2 regions of the Pseudomonas sp. GW821-FHT04C07 genome follow, and region 2 is predicted to be linked to the other one. Evidence: riboswitches for the same ligand, from Rfam matches in the RefSeq annotation. Region 2 holds a riboswitch; the other holds the start of a gene.
The links. Region 2 has a riboswitch for cobalamin ahead of cobO (cob(I)yrinic acid a,c-diamide adenosyltransferase). Riboswitches for the same ligand answer to the same signal wherever they lie in the genome.
Positions count from the first base shown of each region.

Region 1: linked by a shared signal. The riboswitch ahead of cobW (cobalamin biosynthesis protein CobW) and the one ahead of cobO (cob(I)yrinic acid a,c-diamide adenosyltransferase) in region 2 are both predicted to bind cobalamin.

Region 1 covers NZ_JBWKTM010000007.1:222,108-237,785, forward strand. Annotated here, with positions in the region: gene cobN (cobaltochelatase subunit CobN) at 1-1,498, opposite strand, end outside; gene cobW (cobalamin biosynthesis protein CobW) at 1,502-2,581, opposite strand; cobalamin riboswitch at 2,676-2,889, opposite strand; cobalamin riboswitch at 3,078-3,306, shown strand; gene AC07UI_RS15380 (CbtB domain-containing protein) at 3,407-3,601, shown strand; gene AC07UI_RS15385 (CbtA family protein) at 3,613-4,314, shown strand; gene AC07UI_RS15390 (cobalamin biosynthesis protein) at 4,311-4,724, shown strand; gene cobM (precorrin-4 C(11)-methyltransferase) at 4,806-5,552, shown strand; gene nfuA (Fe-S biogenesis protein NfuA) at 5,756-6,340, opposite strand; gene AC07UI_RS15405 (fatty acid cis/trans isomerase) at 6,441-8,732, opposite strand; gene metH (methionine synthase) at 8,887-12,597, shown strand; gene AC07UI_RS15415 (DUF2970 domain-containing protein) at 12,688-12,906, shown strand; gene AC07UI_RS15420 (ABC transporter substrate-binding protein) at 12,915-14,000, opposite strand; gene AC07UI_RS15425 (nitrite/sulfite reductase) at 14,466-15,678, shown strand, end outside.
Region 2 covers NZ_JBWKTM010000009.1:73,969-89,646, reverse strand. Annotated here, with positions in the region: gene AC07UI_RS17650 (cobyrinic acid a,c-diamide synthase CobB) at 1-799, opposite strand, end outside; gene cobO (cob(I)yrinic acid a,c-diamide adenosyltransferase) at 810-1,421, opposite strand; cobalamin riboswitch at 1,499-1,734, opposite strand; gene AC07UI_RS17640 (hypothetical protein) at 1,892-2,476, shown strand; gene AC07UI_RS17635 (class I SAM-dependent methyltransferase) at 2,626-3,288, opposite strand; gene AC07UI_RS17630 (C40 family peptidase) at 3,312-3,845, opposite strand; gene AC07UI_RS17625 (C40 family peptidase) at 4,012-4,632, opposite strand; gene hda (DnaA regulatory inactivator Hda) at 4,846-5,550, opposite strand; gene AC07UI_RS17615 (AI-2E family transporter) at 5,784-6,854, opposite strand; gene AC07UI_RS17610 (DUF2066 domain-containing protein) at 6,890-7,942, opposite strand; gene purM (phosphoribosylformylglycinamidine cyclo-ligase) at 8,329-9,387, shown strand; gene purN (phosphoribosylglycinamide formyltransferase) at 9,399-10,049, shown strand; gene AC07UI_RS17595 (DUF3108 domain-containing protein) at 10,058-10,771, shown strand; gene AC07UI_RS17590 (hypothetical protein) at 11,069-11,248, shown strand; gene AC07UI_RS17585 (DUF2058 domain-containing protein) at 11,320-11,859, opposite strand; gene mazG (nucleoside triphosphate pyrophosphohydrolase) at 11,884-12,717, opposite strand; gene relA (GTP diphosphokinase) at 12,821-15,064, opposite strand; gene rlmD (23S rRNA (uracil(1939)-C(5))-methyltransferase RlmD) at 15,189-15,678, opposite strand, start outside.

The DNA.
Region 1 (15,678 bases), on a different contig from region 2:
CAATACGCAAACCTGCAATCATCATCCGCCCGCCGCGAAACATCGGATCGCTTTCAGGCGCGCCCCAGCGCTCAAGCACCGCGTTGCGATTGGCTTCGGGCAAGGCGTTGAACATCGAAAAATAGTCGTCCAGTGCCAGGCTTTGCTGGCATGGCCGCTGGTCGATGCTCTCCAGATCATTGCTGACCCCGCCAAGCAATTGCTGAATCAGCGCTGTGCCACTTTCAGGCAGTTGCGCCGGCAGCGGATAGCCCTCAGCGTGCAGCGCCCGCAGGATATTCAGCGCAGCGGCCGGGGTGTCGAGGCCCACGCCGTTGCCGATCCGACCATCGCGGGTCGGGTAGTTGGCGAGAATCAGCGCGATACGCTTTTCGCCGTTCGGTACCCGCGCCAGATCAATCCAGCGCCGCGCCAGTTCTGCGACAAAATCCATACGCGCAGGCGCAGGTCGGTAGCAGACCACATCGGACTGACTGCGCTCGCTGCGCCAGGCCAGGTCCTTGAAGCTGATGGGCCGACTGATGATGCGCCCGTCCAGCTCCGGCAAAGCGATATGCATGGCCAGGTCTCGCGGCCCGAGGCCCTGCTCGCTGGCGCGCCAGCCGGGCTCGTTGTCCTGGGCGCAGATCGCCTGGATCACCGGGATATTACGCCGGAAAGGCCGCAGATGCGGTGCTTCAGGACTGGACTGGGCAAAACCGGTGGTGTTCAGAATCACCCCAGCCTCGACCTCGTCCAGCCAATCCTCGACCATCGCCAGGCAGCCAGGCTCTTTCAAACTGGCCAGCGCAATCGGCAACGGGTTAAGCCCCGCCGCCTGCAAGCGCTGGCAGAAAACATCGATAAAAGCGGTGTTCGCCGCCTGCAGGTGCGAGCGATAGAACAACACCGCCGCCACGGGTTGATCAGCGTGCCAGTCGGCTTGCCAATCGCTGAGCGTGGCGCTGCTTTTGCGCGGATGGTAAATCGCCGTACGCGGCAGGATTTGTGGTTCGGCCCATGGGTAATCGCGATCCAGCCAGCGACTGGCCAGGCAGCGATACAGGTCCAGCGCGTTGCCCAAACCACCTTGACGCAGGAAGTGCCAAAGCCGATCGCGGTCTTCGGCGACCACCGTGCTCAGGTCGCTCAGTTCCGGGTCGGGACGATCGTCGCCGGGCACCAGAACCAGTTGCACGCCCTTTTCGGCCAGCTGCACCAGACGCTCGATGCCGTAACGCCAATAGCCGATCCCGCCGTGCAGCGAGATCAGAATGACTTTGGCGTGACGCAAGACTTCGTCGACATACAGATCGACCGAGGCGTGGTTTTGTACCTGCATCGGATTGGCCAGACGCAGGCTCGGATAGTCGTCTGGTAATTGCTGCGCGGCTTCGGCGAGCAGCGCCAGGCTGGAATCGCCGCTGCACAGGATCACCAGCTCGGCGGGGGTTTGTCCAAGGTCGGCAATGTTGTCATCCGACACGAAACCGCCGGGCTGGGTCCTGAGCAGGTGCATGGCTCAGGCGCCGAGTGCGGCGCGCAATTGCGCTTCGATCAGAGCGGCATCCAGTTCCTGGCCAATCAGCACCAGGCGTGTTGCACGCGGCTCATCGGCGCGCCAGGCACGGTCGAAATGTCTGTCGAAGCGCGTGCCCACGCCCTGGATCAGCAAGCGCATCGGCTTGTTCGCAACCGCCGCGAAGCCTTTGACCCGCAGAATGCCGTGCTGAACCACCAGCTGGGTCAGGGCATCCAGCAGCAGGCTTTCGTCGGCCTGGGGCAGTTCGATGGAAATGGAATCGAAGGCGTCGTGGTCATGGTCATCATGCCCTTCACTATCGGCATCACCGTCGTGGTGATGGTCGTGGTGGCTGTGACGGCTGTCGATATGCTCTTCGGAACCGGCGCCCAGACCAATCAAAACCTCCAGAGGCAAGCGACCGCTGCTGGCTTCGATGATTTTTACTGCTGGCGGCAGTTCTTCGGCGACTTCCAGGCGCACTTTGGCCAGGTTTTCAGGGCTGATCAGGTCGGCTTTGTTGAGGATCACCAGGTCGGCGCTGGCCAGCTGGTCGGCGAACAGTTCGTGCAGCGGTGATTCGTGGTCCAGGTTCGGGTCAAGCTTGCGCTGGGCGTCGACTTGATCCGGGAACGCAGCGAAGGTGCCGGCGGCCACGGCCGGGCTGTCGACCACCGTGATCACTGCATCGACAGTGCAGGCACTGCGGATTTCCGGCCACTGGAAGGCTTGCACCAGCGGTTTGGGCAGCGCCAGGCCAGAGGTTTCGATGAGGATGTGATCCAGGTCGGTGCGACGGGCAACCAGCTCGCGCATCACCGGGAAGAACTCTTCCTGGACGGTGCAGCACAGGCAACCGTTGGCCAGTTCATAGACCCGGCCGCTGGCCTCTTCTTCAGTGCAACCGATGGAACATTGCTTGAGAATTTCGCCGTCGATGCCCAGCTCGCCAAATTCGTTGACGATCACCGCGATGCGGCGGCCCTGGGCGTTATCAAGCATATGCCGCAGCAAGGTGGTTTTGCCCGAGCCGAGGAAGCCGGTGACGATGGTGACGGGAAGTTTGGCCAGTGTTTTCATCGGATGCCCTTTGGCAAGGTGGCGGGCATACGGGACGACAACCACACCGATGGGCGCGGAAGATTTCGCCACCGGATCACCCCGCCCGGTTGTAGTGAGAATCTGGTACGAGGCAGGTCTCCTGGCTGACGGCCTGCCGGTCTTTCGACTGGCGATTTCTGCGCCTTCCCGCTCGCTCTATGGATAGAGGGTGCAGTGGCATGGCAGAAACGGAACCGTTCACAGTTGCGGGGGCAGCCGCGGCATTGACCGCGTTCCCTTCTTAGCTTCGGCGAGAGTGCCGAAGAACCTCGAAAGCGCAAGGCTACGCATCGCTTGGGGGCGGGTCAATGTCCGGCGAAATACATCGTTGCCTGATCTGGCGCCTTCGCGGGCAAGCCTCGCTCCTACAAGAGCGCCGCTACACCTGTAGGAGCGAGGCTTGCCCGCGATGAAAGCACCACAGTTACCAGGTGAGAAACCTTGCCAATTGACTCTCATCCCCCGCCCATGCTCTCCTACGCAACTTGTTACGGGTGCCCTTCACAGGGTGAAACGGGAAACCGGTGAGTCATGTGCTTTACTCAAAGCCTTGATCAGTCCGGTGCTGCCCCCGCAACGGTAAGCGAGCGAAGAGTCAGATCCACTGTGCCAGCAGTCCGGCATGGGAAGGTGACTTTTGCAGGTGAAGGCGCTGGCCCAAACCCCTCGTGAGCCCGGAGACCGGCCCGCAATACTGAAATAACAAACCCGCGGTGGGCGGGCGCTGTTTGAACCGCTGCGAGCCTGTCTCGCAGGGGTTTTCATGCGCTCGATTCACCCGCTGACACATCAGAGGGAAGCGCCATGTCGATCATCAGCAGCACCCGCCACGCAGGCACCGCCAGCACCACGTCCACCCTGAGCCAACGTCTGATTGCCGCCATCGGCGCATCGATTCTGGGCGCGTGCCTGGTGTATTTCGCCGGTTTCTCGCATATCGAAGCGGTGCACAACGCCGCCCACGACACCCGTCACAGCTCCGCTTTTCCGTGCCATTGAGACCTGCTGACATGATCAAGCGTATTGCGCAAACCGCAGGTTTCACAGGGCTGCTCGCGGCCTTGTTGCTGACCTTGCTGCAAAGCTTCTGGGTCGCGCCGCTGATTCTCCAGGCGGAAACCTATGAAAAGGCCCCGGCCGCCGAAGTTCACGAACACGCTGAAGGCGCCATGGCCGGTCATACCCACGATGCCGAAGCCTGGGAGCCGGAGGACGGCTGGCAGCGCGTGCTCTCGACCACCGGTGGCAATCTGGTGGTGGCCGTCGGTTTCGCCCTGATGCTTGCGGGTCTCTATACCCTGCGCGCTCCGGGTCGCACGTCCGAAGGTTTGCTCTGGGGCCTGGCCGGTTACGCGACCTTCTGCCTGGCACCGACCATGGGCCTGCCGCCGGAGCTGCCCGGCACTGCCGCCGCTGACCTGCTGCAACGGCAGACCTGGTGGGCCGGGACCGCGGCGTCCACCGCTGTCGGCATTGCGCTGATCGTGTTTGGCAAACACTGGCTATTGAAGATTCTCGGCGTGGCAATTCTGGCGGTACCGCACATCATTGGCGCGCCGCAACCGCAGGTGCATTCCAGCCTGGCGCCGGAAGCGCTCGAAGCACAATTCAAAATCGCTTCGCAATTGACCAACGCCGCGTTCTGGCTGGCCCTGGGCCTGATCAGCGCCTGGTTGTTCCGTCGCAAAAGCGAAGGCCAATACCGCGCATGACTGACATCAGCACAGCGCCGACCCTGGTGGTCGGCCTGGGCTGCCAGCGTGGCTGCCCCGCCGCCACGCTACAGGCGTTGCTCGATCAGGCGTTGCAGGCTCACCACATCGATCTGCAAGCGATCCAGGCCCTGGCCAGTATCGACCTGAAACGAGAGGAGCCTGGCCTGCTTGAGCTGGCTGCGCAATTGGCATTGCCGCTGACATTCTTCAGCAGTGCACAGCTCGCTGCCTATGAGCCACAATTGAGTCATCGCTCAGAGATCGCCTTTGAACGCACCGGTTGCTATGGCGTGGCCGAAAGCGCTGCGCTGGCACTGGCCGAGCATCTGACGCAAAGCCCGGCCAAACTGCTGATCTCGCGACAGAAATACGCCCAGGCCACCTTTGCATTGGCATCTGCGCCGTAAAATCCCCGATAATCCCCGCCCTTGATCATGAGCAATCTTCATCTGAAGCATTGCCGACACGACTTTGCACAGGAAACAGCCATGACCGTCTACTTTATCGGCGCAGGTCCCGGCGACCCGGAACTGATCACCGTCAAAGGCCAGCGGCTGATCCGCAGTTGCCCGGTCATCATCTATGCCGGCTCGCTGGTGCCCGCTGCCGTGCTGGAAGGCCACCAGGCCGAACAGGTGATCAACAGCGCAGAATTGCACCTGGAGCAGATCATTGAATTGATCAAGACCGCCCATGGCAAAGGTCAGGACGTGGCCCGGGTGCATTCCGGCGATCCGAGCCTGTACGGCGCAATTGGCGAGCAGATTCGCTATTTGCGCGAGTTGAATATTCCCTTTGAAATCATCCCTGGCGTAACGGCAACCGCAGCCTGCGCGGCCCTGCTGGGCGCGGAGCTGACGCTACCGGACGTGTCCCAGAGCGTGATTCTGACCCGCTATGCCGACAAAACGGCGATGCCGGCCGGGGAAGAACTCGGCAGCCTGGCACAGCATGGAGCGACCATGGCGATTCATCTGGGGGTCAATCATCTGGAGAAAATCATCGCCGAACTGGTCCCGCACTATGGCCTGGACTGCCCGATTGCAGTGATTCATCGCGCCACCTGGCCGGATCAGGATTGGGTGGTGGGCACATTGGCTGATATTACTGAAAAGGTTCAGGCAAAGGGATTTCGTCGTACCGCGCTCATCCTGGTGGGTCGGGTGCTGGCCAGCGACAATTTCAGTGAATCGTCGCTGTATCGTGCCGGGCATGCGCATTTGTACAGACCCTGAACATGATCGTCCCCACGCTCGCGCGTGGGAACACCTCAACGGACGCTCTGCGTCAGCTCCTGGGACGCGGAGCGTCCCGGGCTGCATTCCCACGCGGAGCATGGGAACGATCAATACGAGGGCTATGTAATGACCACCTCAAATCCCAGGCATAAAAAAACGGCGCTCACGGGGCGCCGTTTTTTCTGTTTGCAGCGAACACCTTAGTAGTAGGCGTTTTCTTTCTGCGTATGGTCGGTGACGTCGCGTACACCTTTAAGCTCCGGAATACGCTCAAGCAGTGTGCGCTCGATGCCTTCCTTCAAGGTGACATCAGCCTGGCCGCAGCCCTGGCAACCACCGCCGAATTTCAGCACGGCGATACCGTCTTCAACCACATCGATCAGGCTGACCTGACCGCCGTGGCTGGCCAGCCCCGGGTTGATTTCGGTTTGCAGGTAATAGTTGATGCGCTCGTTCACCGGGCTGTCAGCGTTGACCATCGGAACTTTGGCGTTTGGCGCCTTGATGGTCAGTTGGCCGCCCATACGATCGGTGGCGTAATCAACCACGGCATCGTCCAGGAAGGCTTCGCTGAAGGAATCGATATAAGCGGTGAAGCTTTTGAGCCCCAGCGCGGTATCTTCCGGTTTTTCTTCGCCCGGCTTGCAATAGGCAATACAGGTTTCGGCGTATTGGGTGCCAGGCTGGGTAATAAAGACTCGGATGCCGATTCCCGGGGTGTTCTGCTTGGAAAGCAGATCAGCCAGATAATCGTGGGCAGCATCGGTAATGGTAATAGCGGTCATGGAAACTCCTCGCAGGCTTGGACGCAGTTTACGCCAATCATCGCGCCGGACAAAGTCCTAGTATTTTTGTCGGGAAAGAACTGGCCATCCTCACCATCGATTACAGGTTCTCGTAGCGGTTCATGTCCAGCACGCCCGCTTCCACCGGCTCGGTTGCGCGAATGTACTCGGTCAGGTCATGGAAGTACTGCCAGAACTGTGGATGGCTGCGACGAATCCCCCAGCGATCAACGATTTTCTCGAAGTGATCAGCATCCTTGGCGCTCTCCATTCGCGCAACAAACTCGGGAACCTGCTCGGCCGGGATGTTGAAGATGAAGTTCGGATAGCTGCTGAGTACGCCTGGATAAATCGTCAACGTATCCAATCCGGGTTGATAACGCAGCGCCTCGCCGAGCAGGAACGCCACGTTACTGTGGGCGCGGTTGCGCAGCAGGCTGTAGACCTCACGCTTGCCGCTTTTGGTCTCGATGCGCAGCATCGTGGCCTCTGGCAACTGATCGATGACCCGAAGCCCCGCAGCCGGGCGCGAGACCAGGCGACTCAAGGCCTGTTCGGCGTCTTGCAGGGCCGGATCGATATTCGGCCGTGAGCAATACGCGCCGTCACAGCGATTGATCGGGTCAGGCCTGGCGTTCAAGTCACCGTAGCGCGCCAGCAGTTGGTTGGCGAAATCGCGCTTCGGGTCCTTTTCATCCAGCTTCAGTGCGGTGCGTTTGTCGTTGTCGATGCTTTCATAGTCCAGCCACATCTTGAACTTGCCGCTGCTCTGGTACCAATCGTCGAGATAATCGTTCCGGGAATCGGCCGGCATCAGGCGCAGGAAGTTCTGCTCGGCGCCGTTGCGGATCAGGTCGAAATACAGACGGGTCTGGGCCTGGTGGGAAACGTTTCCGAATACATCGAAATTGACCGCCAACTGATAATACGTGCGTTCCAGCAACGGATAGTCGAACAGCCACATCGTTTGCGGTACGTCACCGATCAAGCCTTTGTTCACCGAGGCGCTGTCGAAGTGGCGGAAAATGCTTAGCAAGGCGTTGTCGTTGCCGGCCCACAGAGTCGACCAGCTTGGTGCTGGCGCATCGGCGTAGGTGTCCCGGCGCAAGGCTTCATATTCGTTGCGCTTGTCGCGATAGTTGTGCCACAGGGTCAAGACACTGCCGACATCATCATTTTGTCCCGGCATCGCCAGCAACGGCGTTGCCTTAGTGCGGTAGTTGCGGTTGGTGATGTACAGGTCATGTTCCGGCGCCTGGAACAACGCCCAGAAGTTGTCGCGAATCACGTCAGTAGCAATCTGCCCTCGGCAGACCGGACCACGGATAAAGGTCCGCACAAAGTATTCGGCATTATCGAGCATGAACTGATAACGCGCTTGCGCCGGAATCGCCTCGAACGTTTCGAACGGATTGGCCCGCCGCTCCGGCCCGTAACCGGGCAACGCATTGACGTACCAGTTACCGCTGTAGAACAGGGTTTTGACCCGCGCCATTTTTGCCGGGCCCAGGCCAAAAGTGATGTGGGTCTTGTGCACGATCACACCCTGCACCGGCCACAAGCGGTAATAGATCTGAGTACCGGGGTCGTCATTTGGACGACGGGTGGCGATCAGGTCGATCGGCTTCCCCGGCGGCGTACGCGAACGCACCCATTGGAAGAAATGCCCCGGCTCACCGCCCTTGAAATAGATGTGTGCCAGGAACAAATGCTCAAACAGCCATCGAGCGACCAGGCTTTCCCGAGCGCCCGGGGCATTGAGCAGGCTTTCCCACTGAACAATCTGCAACGCCTCCTGGGCACTGGGCGCCAGGCCTTGATCATCGATCGGTGCCCCTGACGCCAACCAGCGTTGCAGGGTCTGGTACTGCTGATCGGTCAGGCCCGTCACCGCCAGCGGCATGCCCTCTTTGGGATGTGCACCGGCATAGCTGTCAAACTCGCCCGGCATTGGGCACATGTTCTCGCGCTCGAGGCCCAAAACGATCTCCTCGGGCAACTTCGCGTTGGGCCGAAGTGGCGTTTTGTGGCCCAGTTCAAGCATTCGCGCCATCAGCGCCGCCTGGCTGCCCTGAGCATCGAGCACTGAATAGAAATCCTCACGCTGCCAGGCCGCCTTGCCAAAGGCGTCGTAGAACAGCCGCGTCGGCCTTGAGGCTTGACTGCGCTGGCCGTTATAGACCGGCATTTTCGTAGCGCCCCGTGCCGCGCCCTCCCCACTGCCCAGATTGAGCTGACAGGCGGAGTCATAGCAGGCATGGCAGGCCACGCACTTATCGGTAAAGATCGGTTGAATATCACGGGTATAGGAAATCGCTGGCGCCGGACCTTGCGCTGTGGCGGCGAGACTTAACAGCAGCAAAATACTGCCGATGACAACGCGATAAGACATGTCCCTGGTTCCGGCGATAGAAAAACGTCGCGATTCTACCGGTCTAACCCGGCCACCAACATGAGCGATATTCATGCAAAAGCCTGTCATGCTCTAAAAGCACACAGGTTTGCTATCATCGCCCTTCTTTGTATTGGCCTTTCCAGGTAGTCCTATGTCCGATCGCAGCGCTCGCCTTCAAGCTCTCCATCAAGCCCTCAAAGAGCGCATCCTGATTCTCGATGGCGGCATGGGCACGATGATCCAGAGCTACAAGCTCGAGGAACAGGACTACCGTGGCAAACGCTTCGCTGACTGGCCGAGCGACGTCAAAGGCAACAACGACCTGTTGATTCTTAGCCGCCCGGACGTGATCGGGGCGATCGAGAAGGCGTATCTGGATGCTGGCGCCGACATTCTCGAAACCAACACCTTTAACGCCACCCAAGTGTCCCAGGCCGATTACGGCATGGAAGCACTGGTCTACGAGCTAAACGTAGAAGGTGCGCGCCTGGCGCGCAAGGTGGCCGACGCCAAGACCCTGGAAACCCCGGACAAGCCGCGCTTCGTCGCTGGCGTGCTCGGCCCGACCAGCCGCACCTGCTCGCTGTCACCGGATGTGAACAATCCGGGCTACCGCAACGTGACCTTCGATGAGCTGGTGGAAAACTACACCGAAGCCACCAAAGGCCTGATCGAAGGCGGTGCCGACCTGATCCTGATCGAAACCATCTTCGATACCTTGAACGCCAAGGCAGCGATCTTCGCCGTGCAAGGTGTGTATGAAGAATTGGGCGTCGAACTGCCGATCATGATTTCCGGCACCATCACCGACGCCTCCGGCCGTACCCTGTCCGGTCAGACTACCGAAGCCTTCTGGAACTCCATCAGCCACGCCAAGCCGATCTCTGTCGGTCTGAACTGCGCCCTTGGCGCCCGTGAACTGCGGCCGTACCTGGAAGAACTGTCGGACAAGGCCAACACCTACGTTTCAGCGCACCCGAACGCCGGCCTGCCGAACGAATTCGGTGAATACGACGAACTGCCGGCAGACACTGCCAAAGTCATCGAAGAGTTCGCCCAAAGTGGCTTCCTGAACATCGTCGGCGGCTGCTGCGGCACTACCCCCGCGCACATCGAGGCGATCGCCAAAGCGGTGGCCAGCTACGCACCGCGGCCGATTCCGGAGATCGCGAAGGCCTGCCGCCTGTCGGGCCTGGAGCCGTTCACCATCAATCGCGAGTCGTTGTTCGTCAACGTCGGCGAGCGGACCAACATCACCGGTTCCGCGCGTTTCGCCCGCCTGATCCGTGAAGACAACTACACCGAAGCGCTGGAAGTCGCCCTGCAGCAGGTCGAGGCCGGCGCGCAGGTGATCGATATCAACATGGACGAGGGCATGCTCGATTCGAAGAAGGCCATGGTGACCTTCCTCAATCTGATCGCCGGTGAGCCGGACATCTCCCGCGTGCCGATCATGATCGACTCCTCCAAGTGGGAAGTCATCGAAGCTGGCCTCAAGTGCATCCAGGGCAAAGGCATCGTCAACTCCATCAGCATGAAGGAAGGTGTCGAACAGTTCATTCATCACGCCAAACTGTGCAAGCGCTACGGCGCTGCAGTGGTGGTGATGGCTTTCGACGAAGCCGGTCAGGCCGACACCGAAGCGCGCAAAAAGGAAATCTGCAAACGCTCCTATGACATCCTGGTCAACGAGGTGGGCTTCCCGCCGGAAGACATCATCTTCGACCCGAACATCTTCGCCATCGCCACCGGCATCGAAGAGCACAACAACTACGCCGTCGACTTCATCAACGCCTGCGCCTATATCCGTGACCACCTGCCCTACGCGCTGACGAGCGGTGGCGTGTCCAACGTGTCGTTCTCGTTCCGTGGCAACAACCCGGTGCGTGAAGCGATCCACTCGGTGTTCCTGCTGTATGCGATCCGCAACGGCCTGAGCATGGGCATCGTCAACGCCGGCCAATTGGAGATCTACGACCAGATCCCGGCCGAGCTGCGCGACGCCGTCGAGGACGTGGTGCTCAACCGCACGCCGGAAGGCACCGACGCCTTGCTGGCCATCGCCGACAAGTACAAGGGCGACGGCAGCGTCAAGGAAGCCGAAACGGGCGAGTGGCGCAGCTGGGACGTCAACAAGCGTCTGGAGCATGCGCTGGTCAAAGGCATTACTACGCACATTGTCGAAGACACCGAAGAATCCCGGCTGTCGTTCGCCCGCCCGATCGAAGTGATCGAGGGCCCGCTGATGTCCGGCATGAACATCGTCGGTGATCTGTTCGGCTCCGGTAAAATGTTCCTGCCACAGGTGGTGAAATCCGCCCGTGTCATGAAGCAGGCCGTGGCCCACTTGATCCCGTTCATCGAGCTGGAAAAAGGCGACAAACCGGAAGCCAAGGGCAAGATCCTCATGGCCACGGTCAAGGGTGACGTGCACGACATCGGTAAGAACATCGTCGGTGTGGTGTTGGGCTGTAACGGCTACGACATCGTCGACCTCGGCGTGATGGTGCCGGCAGAGAAAATCCTCCAGGTGGCCAAAGAACAGAAGTGCGACATCATCGGTCTCTCCGGCCTGATCACCCCGTCGCTGGACGAAATGGTCCACGTCGCCCGCGAAATGCAGCGCCAGGATTTCTATCTGCCGCTGATGATCGGCGGTGCGACCACCTCCAAAGCCCACACCGCGGTGAAGATCGAGCCCAAGTACAGCAACGACGCGGTGGTCTACGTCACCGACGCCTCACGCGCCGTGGGCGTGGCGACCCAGTTGCTGTCCAAAGAATTGAAACCCGGCTTCGTCGAAAAGACCCGCCTGGAATACATCGAAGTCCGCGAGCGCACTGCCAACCGCAGCGCCCGTACCGAACGCTTGAGCTACCCGGTGGCGATCGCCAAGAAACCGCAGTTCGACTGGAGCAGCTACCAGCCGGTCAAGCCGACCTTCACCGGCGCCAAGGTCCTGGACAACATCGACCTCAAGGTGCTGGCCGAGTACATCGACTGGACGCCGTTCTTCATCTCCTGGGATCTGGCCGGCAAGTACCCGCGCATCCTCACCGATGAAGTCGTGGGCGAGGCGGCCACCTCGTTATTTGCCGATGCTCAGGAAATGCTCGCCAAGCTGATCGACGAAAAACTCATCAGCGCCCGCGCGGTGTTCGGCTTCTGGCCGGCCAATCAGGTGCAGGACGATGACCTGGAAGTCTACGGCGACGACGGCCAACCATTGGCCAAGCTGCATCATCTGCGCCAGCAGACCATCAAGACCGACGGTAAGCCGAACTTCTCGCTGGCCGACTTCGTCGCACCGAAAGACAGCGGCATCACCGACTATGTCGGCGGTTTTATCACCACCGCCGGGATCGGTGCCGAAGAAGTGGCCAAGGCCTATCAGGACGCCGGCGACGACTACAACTCGATCATGGTCAAGGCCCTGGCCGACCGTCTGGCCGAAGCCTGTGCCGAGTGGCTGCACCAGCAGGTGCGCAAAGACTACTGGGGTTATGCCAAGGACGAACAGCTCGACAACGAAGCGCTGATCAAAGAGCAATACACCGGCATCCGCCCTGCCCCCGGCTACCCGGCGTGCCCGGATCACACCGAGAAAGGCACCTTGTTCAAGCTGCTGGATCCTGCTGCGAGCGAACTCAAAGCCGGCCGCAGCGGCGTGTTCCTCACCGAACACTACGCGATGTTCCCGGCCGCCGCCGTCAGCGGCTGGTACTTCGCCCACCCGCAAGCGCAGTACTTTGCCGTGGGCAAGATCGACAAGGACCAGGTGCAAAGCTACAGCGCGCGCAAGGGTCAGGACTTGAGTGTGAGTGAGCGCTGGTTGGCGCCTAACCTGGGTTACGACAACTGACCACACCCTGTGGCGAGGGAGCAAGCTCTCTCGCCACACCATCCCTGGACGTCTATGCTCTCTTCACGCAACCCGTGTCGAGGGATTTTTATGGACGATCCAGCCAAGAACAAGCCACCGACCTTCTGGCAGATGCTGCAAAGTGTGATGGCCGCTGCGTTCGGCGTGCAAAGCGGGAAGAATCGCGCCCGGGATTTCACTCACGGCAAACCCAGTCACTTCGTGATACTGGGTATCCTGTTCACGGCGGTCTTCGCGCTGACGCTGTTCGGTATCGTGAAACTGGTCTTGCATTTGGCGGGTGTTTGAAGCGCTGGTCAGCGCATCAATAGTTGCAGGCTGAACGGATAGCGGTATGAGGACGGCTTGCCTTGTGCCGAGAGTGCGCGAAAGTCGACTTTGTAATCCCCGGTTTGCTTGAGTCCCAATAAACGCTGCGCCTGCTGCCGGTCGATCAGCTGCAGCAAAGGTACTTGTCGGGTCCGACCACCGTGGCGGGCGATATCGATCCCCTGGGCGTGGTCATGCAACAGCACCATGGCCCAGCCGCCGAGGGTGAAATGCCCGGCGACCAGTGCACTCAGACGACCATCGACACGCGCCTGCAACACCTCTGGCGAACTGTTGACCGCGCTGAACAACACATCTTTCCCAGGCAGGCCTCCCACCTCCTCCAACGCCTTCATCGCCCCCATGGCCATTTGGTCGTTCGCCGACCATATCAATGCAGTCTGCGGATAGCGCTTGAGCAGTTGCCTGGCCTGTTCATAGGCTCGCTCACGACTCCACTCGCCATACACCAACTGACGCAATCGCACTTCAGGATGCTCAGCCAGGGCCCGCCGCAGGCCCTGCTCACGCAACTGTGCAGCCGGGGTGATTTTTATCCCGGAGAACGCCAACAGATCGATGGTCTGGCCTGACGCCACGGGGCCGTGCTGACGGATCAACTCCTTGAGCATCAGGTAACCGGCGTCATCATCATTGGTCACCATGCTGCCAATCCAGTCGGGATACTTGCTGCCGTGCTCACCCAACAGCTTAAGCTGGTCGGGCGTCAGGCCACTATTGACGATAAACAGCTTCACGCCGCTACTCTGGGACAGGCGCAGGATTTCCGGAGCGACATATTGCTCGTTGACGAACACCAGATAATCCGGACGATTGGGCCCTTGAAGGGCTTCACGAGCCTGCTTGAGATTGGTCTCGGGTACTCGCTCGGCATAGAGAATTTGCAGGTCCATGCCAAGATCCTTGGCCGCAGCCTGCATGAATTGCGAATAGCTGACCCAGAACGTTTCCGTGCTGATTCCCGGATTCAGGAACAACACTGACTCCGCCTGCGCAGCAGGCCCGAAAACCGTGCCAAGCGCCAGCAACACACCACAGAGGAACTTCAACATGGTCATCCGAGCCCCGGGAATTAGCCGCGCATTATAGCTGGCAAAATGCTGGCAAACTGCGCTTCATTGCCGTTTTTGTCCGACAATCGTCGGTTCAGGGCCCGGACAGGTCGCTTATTGATGGCTGACCCAGAACACTGCGGTCGATACCACCAGGATGATCAGAAAAAAAATCGCCCACGCGTCGACACTGCTGTCGCTTTTCCTTGCTTTGGTTGGGTTGCTCATTGCATCGCCTCTTGTCGGTTTTATCGGTGATTGCATAAAGACTCGAGCACAGTTAAGTCCAGTATTGCCCGCACCACAAATGGGGGTAAGACAATACTCAATCTCATTAGTCGTTTTGGTTCTTTGCATATACTCAAACATCACTTTTGCGCATAACTGCAAACTGGTATCGTGCCTCGGCTCCGTTGGGAGTGCGCGGCCGTGCGCGCAGATTTGCAGCCTGAGAACAGGACACCTATGTACGTATATGACGAGTACGATCAGCGGATCATCGAGGACCGCGTCAAGCAGTTCCGTGATCAGACCCGACGCTATCTGGCAGGCGAGCTGAGCGAAGAAGAATTCCGCCCCCTGCGCCTGCAAAATGGTCTTTATATCCAACGCTTTGCCCCGATGCTGCGGGTTGCCGTGCCCTATGGCCAACTGACTTCGCGCCAGGCGCGAATGATGGCCAGGATCGCTCGCGACTATGACAAGGGCTATGCCCACATCAGCACCCGGCAGAACGTGCAGTTCAACTGGCCGGCGCTGGAAGACATCCCGGATATCCTGGCTGAATTGGCAACCGTGCAGATGCACGCCATTCAAACCAGCGGTAACTGCCTGCGCAACGTCACCACCGACCAGTTCGCCGGTGTCGCTGCCGATGAATTGATCGATCCGCGCCCATGGTGCGAGATCGTTCGCCAGTGGACGACGTTCCACCCTGAATTCGCCTACCTGCCGCGCAAGTTCAAGATTGCCATCAACGGTTCGACCTCGGACCGCGCGGCCATTGAAGTCCATGATATCGGCCTTGAGCCGGTGCACAACGCCGCTGGCGAGCTGGGCTTCCGGGTGCTGGTGGGTGGCGGTCTGGGCCGGACGCCGGTGGTCGGCGCCTTCATCAATGAGTTCCTGCCGTGGCAAGACCTGTTGAGCTACCTCGACGCCATTTTGCGTGTTTACAACCGCTACGGCCGTCGTGACAACAAGTACAAGGCCCGGATCAAGATTCTGGTCAAGGCACTGACACCTGAAGTGTTCGCCGAAAAAGTCGACGCGGAAATGACCCACCTTCGCGGCGGCCAAACCACGTTGACCGACGCCGAAGTGCATCGTGTCGCCAAGCACTTCGTCGACCCGGACTACAAAGTCCTGGTCGACCAGACCGAAGAGCTGGCCGAACTCGACAAACAGCATCCAGGTTTCGCCCGCTGGCGTACCCGCAACACCCTGGCGCACAAAAAGCCGGGTTATGTTGCCGTGACCCTGTCGCTGAAACCGACCGGCGTTGCCCCTGGCGATGTGACGGACAAGCAGCTGGACGCGATTGCAGATCTGGCCGACCGCTACAGCTTCGGTCAACTGCGCACCTCCCACGAGCAGAACATCATTCTCGCCGACGTCGAACAGAGCCAGTTGTTTGCCATGTGGGGCGAGTTGCGCGAGCACGGTTTCGCCACGCCGA
Region 2 (15,678 bases):
ACTCGGCGCCCATCGCCCGTAGCAGGTCCAGGCTCGCCCCGTAGGTGAAAGCAAATGCCTCATCGCGAGCCACGGCAATCCGCACACCGGCTAATAATGGCTCGGCGACGACAACCTCAGGCGCAGCGAACCCGACTGCCGGCGGCAACGCCACTTCACAACTGCTGGCCAAGGCTTCGGCCGCCGCGTCGAGGCGCAGATCCAGATCATTCAGTTCGCTGGCCTGCACCAGGCCCAGGTGGCGGCTCGGCAGTTCGATCCCGGTTTCGCGAGACAGCGCGCCATACCAGCGCAGGCCTTCGGTCAGGCTGCCTTCGAGCAATTGCGCGTGGCGCAACGTGCCAACCCGGTTGGCCAGAACGCCGGCAAACGGCAAGTCCGCCTGATAGCGCGCCAGCCCCAAGGCCAGAGCACCGAACGTCTGGGCCATGGCCGTACCGTCGATCACGGCGAGCACCGGCACGCCGAAGTGCCGCGCCAAATCGGCGCTGGATGGCGTACCGTCGAACAGGCCCATGACGCCTTCGATCAGGATCAGGTCAGCCTCGCCCGCCGCTTCCCACAGCAGTCGACGGCTTTCTTGTTCGCCGACCATCCACATGTCCAATTGATACACCGGCGCGCCGCTGGCGCGCTCGAGAATCATTGGGTCGAGAAAGTCCGGACCGCACTTGAATACCCGCACCTTGCGCCCCTGATTGCGATGCAAGCGGGCCAGCGCGGCGGTCACGGTGGTCTTGCCCTGACCGGAAGCCGGTGCGGCGATCAATACCGCCGGACAATGACGTGCATCACTCATGCTTCAATACTCACAGCTCAATGCCCTTTTGCGCTTTGATCCCGGCCTGGAACGCATGTTTGAGCACGCCCATTTCGGTAACCGTGTCGGCCAGATCAATCATTTCGGGCTTGGCGCCGCGGCCGGTTACCAGCACGTGCTGCATTGGCGGGCGAGCCTGCAAATCGCTGAGAACCAGGTCCAGGTCGAGATAACCGTGCTTGAGGGCGATGTTCAGCTCGTCAAGCACCACCAGGCCAATGGCCGGGTCACGCAGCAGTTCACGGGACACTTCCCAGGCCGCTTCGGCTGCGGCGATGTCACGCTGGCGATCCTGGGTTTCCCAGGTGAAGCCTTCGCCCATGACGTGAAAGCGTACTTGCTCGGGGAAGCGTCGAAAGAACAGCTCCTCCCCGGTGCTGTTGCGACCCTTGATGAACTGCACCACGCCGCATTTCATTCCGTGGCCCATGGCCCGTGCAAGCATGCCAAAGGCAGAACTGCTCTTGCCTTTGCCGTTGCCGGTCAGGACCAACAGCAGCCCGCACTCGTTCGGCGAGTTGGCAATACGCTCGTCGATCACGGCTTTTTTGCGCAACATACGCGCCAGATGGCGTTCGTCACGATCGGGGGATTCAGTCATGGCAGCTCTCCGTTGGAACGATAACGGGGGGGCAGGAATAGAAATAGACGGCATAAGCCTGGCATCGCCCACCGTGATGCCGCTGGATGGATCAGGCCGGTCTCCGGGCTCATGAGGGGCATCGCTGCCGAGCTGCACGCCTTCCCGTATCGACAGTCGACACAGTGGCCAAAAGCGCAGCCTTGACTCATTTACCGTTGCGGGGGCAGCGCCGGGATCGCTGTCCGTTCTGTTAAAGAACGCACACTCACCGGCTTCCCTGTTTCACTCTGTCGACCTTGGGTCACAGAGCACCTGAAACAAGTCGCGAAGGTTAGAGGGTTGGGGGTGGAGCGTCAATTAAACCCGGGGCGTTCGCCCGCGATATTATGTGCCGTCGTTCAATAAACTGACGCCAATCTTGTGCCACACTGAAAGCAGTGATATCAAATAGCCACAACACTAACATCACAAAAATAAAGGTGGGCAACATGCAAGGCATGATCATCAGCAATCCGAAGCTGGAATTCCTGCGCCCAGTGCTGGAGCGCTGGTTTGAATGTATCGATCGCTACATCCAGGTACGCGGTGATAACGAATCCCCTTATTGGTTTGATGAACGCGCCAACCTTGGGCTGCTCTCGGCTGCCGCCTGGATGTCGGAAATGGTGACACTGGAACAGACCCCGACGAAAAAACAGCAGGAAGACGGCGACCGCAATGGACGTGCCGACCTCTACATCGCCACCAATGAGGAACGGGTCTACATCCAGGCCACCCAGCGCTGGCCACGGGTCAATAACCTGAACCTCACTCAAGCGCTGCTCGACGCCGTGAGCGATGCCAGGAAGATCAGCTACGCCAGCGATCTGAAGCTCGGCTGTCTGTTCGTAGCGCCACACAAACCCCAACACAGCGCCACCCCCGAAGAACTCCAGGACATGGTCGACGATCTGCAAAAGGAACATACCTGCGCCGTGGCCTGGTACTTCCCTTACCCCTATCACAAGTTGCGCAATGAAGCAGGCAACTATCATCCGGGCGTCGCCGTGCTATTCAAAGAAGCCCGCGGCTGAAACGCTGAACCACCGGGCAGCTTCGCCTCTCTATGGTTACATCGGTGCATTCATAGGGGAACCAGCATACTCAAGCCGCAACTCGCCACTGCCATCGCCATCGCCATCGCCATCGCCATCGCCATCGCCATCGCCAGCAAGCTGTGCTCCTACAGTTTGCGGCACAACGTCAGGCCATCGCCTAACGGCAACAGTGACAAGTCGACACGCAAGTCATCCTTCAAGGCGCGGTTCAATGCCTGGATGGCTCGAGTGTCTTCACTCTCAGGATTCACCTCAAGCACCCGCCCGCTCCACAGCGTGTTATCGAAAATCGCCAGACCGCCACTTCGCAGCAGACGCAAGGCACTCTCCAGATAGGCTGGATAGTTGGCTTTGTCAGCATCGATGAAGATCAAGTCGAAACAGCCACCCTGCCCTTGCTGCTCGATCTGCGCCAGGGTTTCCAGTGCAGGCGCCAGACGCAAATCAATTCGCTGCGCCACACCCGCCTCCTGCCAGTAACGGCGTGCAGTGGCGTTGTAATCACCCGGGATATCGCAGCAAATCAAGGTACCGTCATCCGGCAAGGCTGCGGCCATGCACAAGGCGCTGTAGCCGGTGAAAGTACCGACTTCCAGCAAACGCCTGGCGCCGGTCAGCTTGACCAACAACGCGAGGAACTGACCCTGCTCGGGCGCCACCTGCCAGCGGGCCATGGGCAAGGCCTGGGTTTCGTCACGCAAGCGGCGCAACAACGGCGTTTCGCGCAGGGAAACATCCAGCAGATAGCTGTAGAGGGAATCGTCGAGATTGAGAGTGCGAGCGGTCATGACAACCTCTGCAAAGGTGCGACCTAAGGGTTGCGCGCCAGATGCTCAGGCTGCAATACCCGCTTGGCGCTTAGATAGGCTTTCTGCCAATAGGTTTTGGACAGACTGTCCAGCTTAACCGTTCCGCCAGTGGCCGGCGCGTGAACAAACCGGCCTTCGCCGACATAGATCCCGGCGTGACTGACTTGCGAGCCGCCATTGGTGGCGAAAAATACCAGATCGCCGGTTTGCAGTGCATTCTGGTCGACATCCTGAGCGCGCATGCCGATCATCTCGCGGGTCGAACGCGGCAGAGTGATGCCAGCTGCATCGCGATAGACATAGCCGATCAGGCCACTGCAATCAAAACCCGAATCCGGTGTATTACCCCCCCAACGATAAGGCGTACCCACCAGGCCCAACGCACGGAAAAGCACGTCTTCAGCGGCAGGCGAATAGGTTTGAGGGGAAGCGAAAACAGGAGGCCGAACCACCGGAGCTGGCGGCGGAGTATGGCTGGCGCATGCACTGAGCAGTGCGGCGAAAACGAGAAGGGCGAGGCGGGCCGACGTCGACATATGCAGAACAATCCTGATCTGGATGCGGCTTTCTCTGCCGTGAGGCTGAAAACAAAACCGCGTAAGCAGGGCTTACGCGGTTAGGTTATCAACAATAGGTCAGGATTCTAGCGGCTACGCGTCAAACTTCAAGTAAGACTTTAACTTAACCTTACAAAAAGATTGATTACTTGCTAGCAGTGACCGTGGTCGGGGCCATGGCGAGTGCGCGCTTGGCTTCGATGAAGGTTTTGCTCCAGTAGCTGTCGCCCAGGTTATCGACTCGAACACCACCGCTACGACGGCTGCTGGAGTGGATGAACTGGTCATCACCCAGGTAGATCCCCGCGTGACTGACACGGCCACGGCGACCACTGGTGCTGAAGAACAGCAGATCACCGGGCTTGAGGTTGTTGCGAGCGACCAGCGGTGCGTCAACGTTGATCATCTCGCGAGTGGAGCGCGGCAAATTCATGCCCGCCTCTTCACGAAACAGATAACCGATGAAGCCGCTGCAATCGAAGCCAGCCTCGGAGGTGCCACCGAAACGGTAGCGGGTACCGATCAGAGACATACCACGCTCAAGGATGCTGTCGGCCAGAACTGGCAGCTGGTACGGCTTGCTGCCGGCGAAGTCGGCCAGTTCTTTTTCAGTCGCCAGTTCTTCCCGGTAAGCAGCGGAAGACTGGGCAGTAACAGAATTTTTAAACTGTTGTTCTTGCTGTTGCGACACCGGAGAGTGAGCAGCGCAACCAAACAACAGGGTGACGAGTGCGAGAGGCACGAGGGGTGCGAAGCGCTTTAGCATGGGCACGACCGTGGCTGAAGATATAAAGAAGCCGCGACTATGCCTTCTATCATCCTCATTTGCAAATTCAATCGATGTAAATGTGACTTATCGGTTTCTCGTTTACATCTAAGGCCTTAAGCCCGATATAAACGCTCGCGCACCCTGGAAGCATCCCTGGAGCGGGTTTTCTGGCGCCTTGAAAGTGCCAAAAAAGCGCTACAGACTGCGGTTTTACCAGCCTAGGGTTTCTTTAAGGAAGGGAATGGTCAGCTTGCGTTGCGCCTGCAACGAAGCCTGATCGAGACGTTCCAGCAGCTCGAACAACGCACTCATGCTGCGAGTGCCGCGAGTGAGGATAAAGTGCCCGACCTCATCGGTCAGGTGCAGACCACGACGCGAAGCACGCAATTGCAGAGCTCGCAGCTTGTCTTCATCGGACAGTGGACGCATCTGGAAAATCAACGCCAGGGTCAAGCGTGATTTCAAGTCCGCCAGCTTCACCGGCAATTCACGTGGGGAGGTTGAAGCGGCGATCAGCAGACGCCGACCACTGTCACGCAAACGGTTGAACAGATGGAACAACGCCTCTTCCCAGTCCGCTCGCCCCGCTACCGCCTGCAAATCATCCAGACAGACCAGCTCGTATTGCTCAAGGTTGTCGAGAATTTCGATACCGCGATCCAGCAACTCTGCCAGCGGCAAGTACACCGCCGGCTCGCCCATTTGTTCAAAACGCAAGCAAGCGGCTTGCAGCAAGTGCGTACGCCCGACGCCATCCTTGCCCCAGAGATAGATCAGGCTTTCGGTCCAGCCGGCGTCGGCTTCGCAAAGCCGCTCGACATAGCCGAGTGCAGCGGCATTGGCGCCTGGGTAGTAGTTGATAAAGGTGGCGTCATCACGCAGACGCACACCTAGGGGCAGCTGAATCGGTTTCATGCTGACTGAACAGTTCCAAACGAACCGTTAGTGGCCTCTGTGTAAAGTTTGCAAAGTTTATACCCGTGACGCCGGGCGCACAATGCAGCAGACCATAAGCAAAATCAAAGGTTTGCGTTAATTTACGGGTACCGACGGGGTTTGTTTGACGGCGGATGTGACAGCCATGAACACCCTACAGGCCTGCCCGGCAATGAGCCGGGCAGCCTTGGGCGCTTAATCGACAGCGCATCTCAATCAGAATCTTCCACACCACTGTACATGCCAGAATCTTTATACAAATCATGGACATGGCGCACCAGCACCATGATCACCGCTGCCACCGGCAACGCCAGCAGGATCCCGGTGAATCCAAACAGCTCACCGCCTGCCATGATCGCAAAGATCACCGCCACCGGGTGCAAGCCTATCCGGTCCCCCACCAACAACGGCGTTAGCACCATGCCTTCCAACGCCTGACCGACCATGAACACCGCGACAATGCCAATCATCGAATACAGATCACCACCAAACTGAAACAACCCGACGATCAACGCCGCGCCAATCCCGATGACAAACCCCATGTATGGCACGATGGCCGCCAGGCCGGCAATCAGACCGATCAACAGCCCGAGCTCCAGCCCGACCAGCATCAAGCCTGCTGCATAGATCACACCCAAGGCCAGCATCACCAGCAACTGACCGCGAACAAATGCCCCAAGTACTTCGTGGCACTCTCCTGCCAATGACACCGCACGCTCTTCACGATTGCGAGGTAGCAGGCTACGGATCCTGGCCATCATCAGATCCCAGTCCCGAAGGAGGTAGAAACTGACCACCGGGATCAACACCAGGTTAGCCAGCCAGGCGATCAACGCCAGGCCGGAGGCCGTTGCCTGGCTCAGTACCACACCGACAATGTCGGTGGTCTGCCCCATATGCTCACTGATCGCAGCCTTGACCTTGTCGAACTTCCAGAAACCTTCTGCAAGCCCCAGTTTCGACTGCACCCAAGGCATCGCCGTGTGCTGCAACCAATCGAGCATTTGCGGTGCCAGCTCATACAGCCGGAACAACTGCTTGGCCAGCATGGGCACAAGAACCAGCAACAACGTCATGACGATCAAGGTGAATAGCGCGAACACTGCCACCACGCCCCAGGTTCGCGAGAGGCCGAGCTTTTCCAGCCGATCCACCAGAGGGTCGAACAGATAGGCCAGCAGCAGCGCCACCAGGAACGGTGAGAGGATCGGATGCAATAGATACACAAACGCGCACAGCAGGATGACCCCACCCAACCACACCCAACGACGCGTATCAGCCATGAACCACTCCAGCTTGTATATAAGGAAAGAAAAACTTACCAGCGGAAACGCAGTTGCGCGGTTGGTGCCGGAGCACTAACCGGCGCTGCACCTTCGACCGCTGGCTGAGCAGACGCTACCGGCGCCACCGGCACACCCGCGGGAACCTCTTGCAGCTTCGCCAACCCCAATTGCGCTCGCAATTGCTCGGCGCTGCCATTGACCCGATAAATGACTCTGTCACCCTCGATACGCTGCACTTGCGCGCCAAACGGCTCAAGTAAATGCCCAAGCGCCGCGTAGCGCTCCAGGGTCATGCCTTGCACCTCCAGCAGCTGCTCGGTCGACGCTCCCGGCCTGGCGACGAAGCGTGGTGCCAGCTTCTGACTGACGGCCAGCAAAACGGCATCGGCCAGAGCTGCGGTATCGGCGCCCTGCACACTGCCCTGTTCACGCTGATCGCCTAGCCACAGACGCCATTTGGCCTGCCACTGCCCACCCTCCTGACGGGCATGTACCGCCAGCAAGGCGTCAGCGGCGTAGCGTTGCGAAGCTGCATACAGCGGCGCCGGGTCGGTCCCTTCAAGAATCGGTGCGGTGCCGACGATCTGTTCACTCAGATCCCCCAACGGCAAACGCAGTGGCAAACCGCGGTGCTGGGCTGCTCGGCGCAGCGGCTCGGCGCTGGCCTGGCCGTCGCCCATCAGGCTGGAGCCTTCGGTCGAATCGTTCAGCCACCAAATGAGAATCGACGGACGATTGCTACCCCACAATGCCAACCCTGCCTGACGTAATGCGCGATCAGTGCTGACCGGATCGAAATCGACTTTCAGGCTTTCAGGAGGCCCGGCGTCATAGCCGTATTGGCTGATGATCTGCTGCGGATCCTTGCGAATAGCCGCCAGCCCTGGGCCCTGCGCGGCTTTGGCATCACCGGTCAAGCGCAGCACCAGAGTCTCCAAAGCCTTTTGCGTGGCTTGATCGCGCTCTTGCGGGGTCTGACCGCTGACGGGTTCGCGCACTTGATAGAGACCACTAAGGGCTTCGGCATGACTCGCCAGACTGACAAATGACAAACAACCCACAAATAGAATTTTACACAGACGCATGGAAGATTCCCGACGGAAAAAAGCGGCTGGAACAGACCGCATGAACACGATTGAGCAAGGCTGTGACCACACGCCTGCGCAAAACATTCATACGACCGATGGAAGTTTTTGCACTGTCATAACGATAGCTGGTTAAAGGCTATACCTTATACAGCTCCGAGCGAGGCTACCAACACGAGCAATAACGGCTTTTTTTAACGCGATATGTCCCTACCCGTCGGCCCGAGGATGGCCGCTGCCCCTCAAGCCTGATAAAATCGCGCGCCTTCGCAGACCGGCAACAGCTGGGCACCCTGAAATACTCGCGCGGCAATCGCGCATTGGTTTTTTCAGTGGTCTCACTGGACTCGGTCGATATCCCTGAATCCCCCCTAAAGGCCTGGATCATGAGCAAGCAACCCTCCCTGAGCTACAAGGACGCCGGTGTAGACATCGACGCCGGTGAAGCATTGGTCGAACGCATCAAGAGCGTCGCCAAGCGCACTGCGCGCCCGGAAGTCATGGGCGGCCTGGGCGGTTTTGGCGCCCTCTGCGAAATCCCGGCAGGCTACAAACAGCCGGTTCTGGTCTCCGGCACCGACGGCGTCGGCACCAAGCTGCGTCTGGCGTTGAACCTGAATAAACATGACAGCATCGGCATCGACCTGGTCGCCATGTGCGTCAACGATCTGGTGGTGTGCGGCGCAGAACCGCTGTTCTTCCTCGACTATTACGCCACCGGCAAACTGAATGTCGAGACCGCTACCCAGGTCGTGACCGGTATCGGCGCAGGTTGCGAGTTGTCCGGCTGCTCGCTGGTCGGCGGTGAAACCGCTGAAATGCCGGGCATGTACGAAGGTGAAGACTACGACCTGGCCGGTTTCTGCGTCGGCGTCGTGGAAAAATCCGAAATCATCGACGGTTCGAAAGTCGCCGCTGGCGATGCCCTGCTCGCCCTGCCGTCTTCCGGCCCGCACTCCAACGGCTACTCGCTGATCCGCAAGATCATCGAAGTGTCCGGTGCAGACATCGAAAACATCCAGCTCGACGGCAAACCTCTGACCGACCTGCTGATGGCCCCGACCCGTATCTACGTAAAGCCCCTGCTCAAGCTGATCAAAGACACTGGCGCAGTCAAAGCCATGGCCCACATCACCGGTGGCGGTCTGCTCGACAACATCCCGCGCGTTCTGCCTGAAGGCGCTCAGGCCGTGGTCGATGTCGCCAGCTGGCAGCGCCCGGCTGTCTTCGACTGGCTGCAAGAGAAAGGCAACGTTGACGAAGTGGAAATGCACCGCGTGCTGAACTGCGGCGTTGGCATGGTGATCTGCGTGGCTCAGGAGCACGTTGAAACGGCCCTCAACGTACTGCGTGAAGCAGGCGAGCAACCGTGGGTCATCGGCCAGATCGCTGCCGCCGCCGAAGGCGCTGCACAGGTCGAGCTGAAAAACCTCAAGGCTCACTAATGCGCGAGCAGATGCCGACCACCTGTGATGTAGTGGTGCTGCTTTCCGGCACCGGCAGCAACTTGCAGGCTCTGATCGACAACAGTCTGGCCGGGGACAACCCGGTCCGCATCCGCGCGGTGATTTCCAACCGCGCCGACGCCTACGGCCTGCAACGTGCCAGAGAAGCGGGTATCGAAACCCGCTCTCTCGATCACAAGGCTTTCGAAGGTCGTGAGGCCTTCGATGCCGCCTTGATCGAACTGATCGACGCCTTTAAACCCAAGCTAGTCGTCCTTGCCGGATTCATGCGCATCCTCAGTGCCGATTTCGTTCGTCATTACCAGGGCCGCCTGCTGAATATCCACCCATCGCTGCTACCCAAATACAAAGGGTTGAACACTCATCAGCGAGCGCTGGAGGCCGGTGACACCGAGCACGGCTGCAGCGTGCATTTCGTAACCGAGGAACTCGATGGCGGGCCACTGGTCGTACAGGCAGTGATCCCGGTAGAGTTAGACGACTCGCCGCAGAGTCTGGCGCAACGAGTCCACGTCCAGGAGCACCGGATTTACCCGATGGCAGTGCGCTGGTTTGCCGAAGGTCGGTTAACGCTTGGTGAACATGGTGCATTATTGGATGGTCAGTTACTTGCGGCCAGCGGCCACTTGATTCGAATCTAGGAGATTTTATGCGTCGTGCCCTGCTCTTCGCTTGTGCTCTGCTCGCCCTGCCTGTTGTGCAGGCAGCGGACCTTCAACCTTTCTCCGCCAGTTATACCGCCGACTGGAAGCAACTCCCCATGAGCGGTTCGGCCGAACGCAGCCTGTCGAAAAATGCCAACGGCTCCTGGACCTTGAATTTCAAGGCCTCCATGCTGGTCGCCAGCCTGACCGAGGAAAGCACCCTGAAGCTGGACAAGGACGCCTTGCTGCCCCAGTCATATCGCTTCGAACGCGGCGGTCTGGGCAAAGCCAAGAAGGTCAATCTGGACTTCGACTGGACCACCAAGATGGTCACCGGTACTGATCGCGGCGACCCGGTCAAGGTCCCGCTCAACACAGGCATGCTGGACAAATCCACTTATCAACTGGCCTTGCAGCGCGATGTAGCAGCCGGCAAAAAAAGCATGAGCTATCAGGTGGTCGAAGGTGAAGACACAGACACCTACGACTTCCGCGTGATCGGCTCTGAGAAAGTCCAGACCAAGGCAGGTTCAGTCGATGCGATCAAGGTCGAACGCGTCCGCGACCCGACACAGAACAAGCGCATCACTGAAATGTGGTTCGCCAAGGATTGGGGCTACATTCTGGTAGCCCTGCGTCAGGTCGAGACCGACGGCAAGGAGTACAACATCATGCTCCAGGACGGTACGGTCGACGGCAAGGCTGTCAAAGGCAGCTGATCCGGATCGAAGTGAATAAGCCTCGCGAATGCGGGGCTTTTTTTCGCCTGCAGTTTTTGCAAAGGCCGCGCAGGAGCAGGGGGACGCCTACGATAACAATGCCGTCGAAGATGAAACTTTTGTCAGAAAAGCCGGAGGCCTGCGACCGGATGTCACGTCTTTCGCGGGCTGCGGGACTGTTTCATTTTTTGCACAAGACCATTACCAGTCTGAGGTATTTACTTAGCAAGCTAAGAAATAATATAACCAAGGCCTGCAGATGCCTTGCTGCAGATCAATAGAAATTGGAGCCCGCAGATGACTGTAAAAGTAACTGAACGCGACGATTCGCATATGTCCCACGAAGGCCTGGCCGCCGGTATCCGGATCTGGGACGTGCATCAACAAGACATGCTGGTGGGGATGTTCCACTCCGAGAGCGACGCCCACCGCTATAAGGCCGAACTGGAAAACCTGGAACAGCAACGCGACGCCTGATCGATGAAATGACAGGCCTGGAAAACCACAAACCCCGCCAATGAGCGGGGTTTGTCGTCAAGCCGTGGGGCTTACCACATCAGGTCGTCAGGGATCTGGTAGGCCGCGTACGGATCATCCGCATCCACTTCTTCAGTCTGGGTATTGAGCTGGACGATACGACGAGGATCGCGCTCCTGGATCTTCAGCGCCGCCTCACGGGGAATGACTTCATAACCGCCGGCATGGTGGACGATGGCCAACGAACCGCTGCTGAGCTTGTTGCGCATCAGGGTGTTGACCGACAGGCGCTTGACCTTTTTGTCGTCGACGAAGTTGTAGTAGTCCTCGGTGGTCAGCTTCGGCAGGCGCGAAACCTCGATCAATTGCTTGATCTGCGCGGCACGGGCTTTCTGCTCGGCCTTTTCCTGCTGCTGACGATTGAGCTCCTGGTCGCGCTTGACCTTCTCTGCCATAGCCTCCTGGGCTGCACGCTGCTGCGAGTCGTCAAGTTCAATCTGACCCTTGTGGGCCAAACGCTGTTGTTTCTGCTTGTCTTTGCCGACCTGTTTGGCCTGCTTTTGGTTGACCAGCCCTGCTTTGAGCAACTGGTCGCGAAGGGAAAGGCTCATGTACTTACTCACTTAGGCAACGGCTCAGCCGCAGCTGGGCAAATTCTTTTCCTGACGTTTGGCTTCGCCCCACAAGGCGTCCAACTCTTCGAGGGTGCAATCTTCTATGGGACGGTGGGTGTCGCGCAATGCCTGTTCGATAAATCGGAAACGTCGCTCGAACTTGATGTTGGCGCCACGCAAGGCAGTTTCCGGATCGACCTTGAGGTGCCGGGCCAGATTCACCACGACAAACAGCAGATCGCCGACTTCATCGGCGATGGCCGCAGCGTCGTTATCGGCCATGGCCTCGAGCACTTCATCGAGCTCCTCACGGACCTTGTCGATCACCGGCAAGGCGTCGGGCCAGTCGAAACCAACCTGAGCCGCACGCTTCTGCAATTTCGCCGCGCGGGATAGCGCAGGCAACGCGCCAGGCACATCATCGAGCAAGGACAACTGCTCCGGGGCATGGGACTTCTCAGCCCGCTCCTCGGCCTTGATCTCTTCCCAACGCTGCTTGACCTGGTCTTCGTCGAGCCGCGGGACATCCAGTGGCGCATAAAGATCGCCGGTCGGAAACACATGGGGGTGACGCCGAATCAATTTGCGGGTGATGCTGTCGACAACGCCATCAAATTCGAAGCGCCCCTCTTCCCGGGCCAACTGACTGTAATAAACCACCTGAAACAACAAATCGCCCAGCTCGCCCTGGAGGTGATCGAAGTCACCGCGCTCGATGGCGTCAGCAACCTCATAGGCCTCTTCCAGGGTGTGGGGCACAATCGTGGCGTAAGTCTGTTTGATATCCCACGGACAGCCGTACTGCGGGTCCCGCAGCCGGCTCATCAGGTGCAACAAGTCTTCAAGTGAATACATCTATAGGTCTCTGCGCAACCTGTAGGAGCGAGCTTGCTCGCGATAGCGGTGTGTCAGGTAAAACTCTATCGCGAGCAAGCTCGCTCCTACAGGGGATCGCATTTCATGGCGTCCGGTTGCGGCGGGTTTCAATGATGTTCGGCAACTGGGAAATTCTCCCGAGCAACCGCCCCAACGCATCCAGCCCCGGAATCTCGATGGTCAAGGACATCAACGCTGTGTTGTTTTCCTTGTTGGAGCGGGTATTGACTGCCAGCACGTTGATCCGCTCGTTGAGCAGCACTTGCGAAACGTCGCGCAGCAAACCAGAGCGGTCATAGGCGCGAATGATGATGTCGACCGGATAGGTCAACACCGGCACCGGGCCCCAACTGACCTGAATGATCCGTTCCGGCTCACGACCGCTCAATTGCAGCACTGATGCACAGTCCTGACGGTGAATGCTGACGCCCCGGCCCTGGGTGATGTAACCGACGATCGCATCCCCCGGCAGCGGCTGGCAGCAGCCGGCCATCTGAGTCATCAGGTTGCCTACGCCCTGGATCTGGATGTCGCCGCGCTTGCCGGGTTTGTAGCCGGTGGCCTTGCGTGGAATCAACTCCAGCTGTTCGTTGCCACGCTCCGGCTCGACCAGTTGCTGGGCCAGGTTGACCAACTGCGCCAGGCGCAAATCGCCAGCCCCCAACGCGGCAAACATGTCCTCGGCGGTTTTCATGTTGGCCTTGTCGGCCAGCTTGTCGAAATCAACCTGAGGCAAGCCCAGACGTCCCAGCTCACGTTCGAGCAAGGTTTTACCGGCGGCTACGTTTTGATCACGAGCCTGCAACTTGAACCAGTGGACGATCTTCGCCCGGGCCCGGGAAGTGGTGATGTAACCCAGGTTCGGGTTCAGCCAGTCGCGGCTCGGCGTGCCGTGCTTGCTGGTGATGATCTCGACCTGCTCACCGGTTTGCAGGCTGTAGTTGAGCGGAACGATGCGCCCGTTGATCTTGGCGCCGCGGCAGTTGTGACCGATCTCGGTGTGCACGCGGTAGGCGAAGTCCAGTGGCGTCGCGCCTTTGGGCAAGTCGATGGCGTGGCCGTCCGGGGTGAAGATGTAAACCCGGTCCGGCTCGATATCGACGCGCAGCTGTTCGGCCAGGCCACCGATATCCCCCAATTCCTCGTGCCACTCGAGCACCTGACGCAGCCAGGAGATTTTCTCTTCGTAGTGATTGGAGCTGGATTTAACGTCGGTGCCTTTGTATCGCCAGTGCGCACAAACACCCAGCTCGGCCTCTTCGTGCATTGCATGGGTACGAATCTGGACTTCCAGCACCTTGCCTTCAGGACCGATAACCGCGGTATGCAACGAGCGATAGCCGTTCTCTTTAGGGTTGGCGATGTAGTCGTCGAACTCTTTCGGGATGTGCCGCCACAGGGTATGGACGATGCCCAGCGCGGTGTAGCAGTCACGCATTTCCGGCACCAGCACTCGAACGGCGCGCACGTCGTAGATCTGGCTGAACTCCAGCCCCTTGCGCTGCATTTTTCGCCAGATCGAATAGATGTGCTTGGCCCGGCCACTGATGTCAGCGTCGACGCCAGTAGCGTGCAGTTCGCTCTGCAATTGGTTCATCACATCGGTGATGAAACGTTCGCGATCGAGGCGACGTTCATGCAGCAACTTGGCGATCTGCTTGTACTGATCGGGCTCCAGGTAACGGAAGGACAAATCCTCCAGCTCCCATTTGATATGCCCGATACCAAGACGGTGAGCCAGGGGCGCGTAGATGTCGAAAACTTCCCGGGCGACCCGGTTGCGCTTTTCGTCATCGGCGGTTTTCACCGCACGAATCGCGCAGGTGCGTTCGGCCAGCTTGATCAGCGCGACGCGAACGTCATCGACCATGGCCACCAGCATCTTGCGAAGGTTTTCGACCTGCCCTTGGGTGCCGAGCACCAATGACTGGCGCGGGCTCAAACTGGCACTGATCGCGGCCATGCGCAGCACGCCGTCGATCAGCTTGGCCACCACCGGACCAAAACGCTGACTGACCACCGGCAACTGGATCTGCCCTTCGCGGACACCGCGGTAAAGCACCGCAGCCACCAGCGAATCCTGGTCCAGTTTGAGGTCAGCGAGAATTTCTGCGATTTCCAGACCGGTACGGAAACTCGACATCCCCTCGGCCCAGAGATTCTTCGCCGCATTGTCTTGCTGTTCAGCCTGGCGAGCGAACTCGCAGGCTTCTTTCAAGGCTTCACGGTCCAGCGCCATATCGACACTGACCGCATGATCGAGCCATGCCTCGAGATTGATACTGCCGTCGGTGTTGATCGGCTGGTGTGCTCTCACCTGTACCATCTTGCTTACCTTCCCTACGACGCACATTCAATGCGTCAAAATCGCTGACCTTCGTTGCCAATGGTCCCTCGCTGGGCTGGCGAGGGTCATGCATCAGCGGGCCAGTCGGACCAGACGAACCATCCTAGTTCGCTTCAAATAACGCCATGGCCTCGACATGTGCCGTCTGAGGAAACATATCGAGGATCCCGGCACGTTTTAACCGGTAGCCCTGCTTGATCAACTCAACCGTGTCACGGGCCAGCGTCGCCGGGTTGCATGACACATAAACCAACCGTTCTGCGCCCAGGGTAGCGAGCTTGCGCACCACTTCGAAAGCACCGTCACGAGGTGGGTCCAAGAGTACCGCAGAAAAGCCCTCGCTGGCCCATTTGGCATCAGCCAAAGGCTGGGATAAATCGGCCTGAAAAAACTTCGCGTTATGCACATTATTGCTGGTGGCATTGCCGGCGGCACGTTCGACCATGGTCGACACCCCTTCTACCGCGACCACTTCTTTAACCAGTCGAGCCAATGGCAGAGCAAAGTTACCCAAGCCGCAGAACAGATCGAGGACGCGCTCACTGGACTTCGGCGCCAGCCATTGCAGAGCCTGAGCGACCATCGCTTCATTG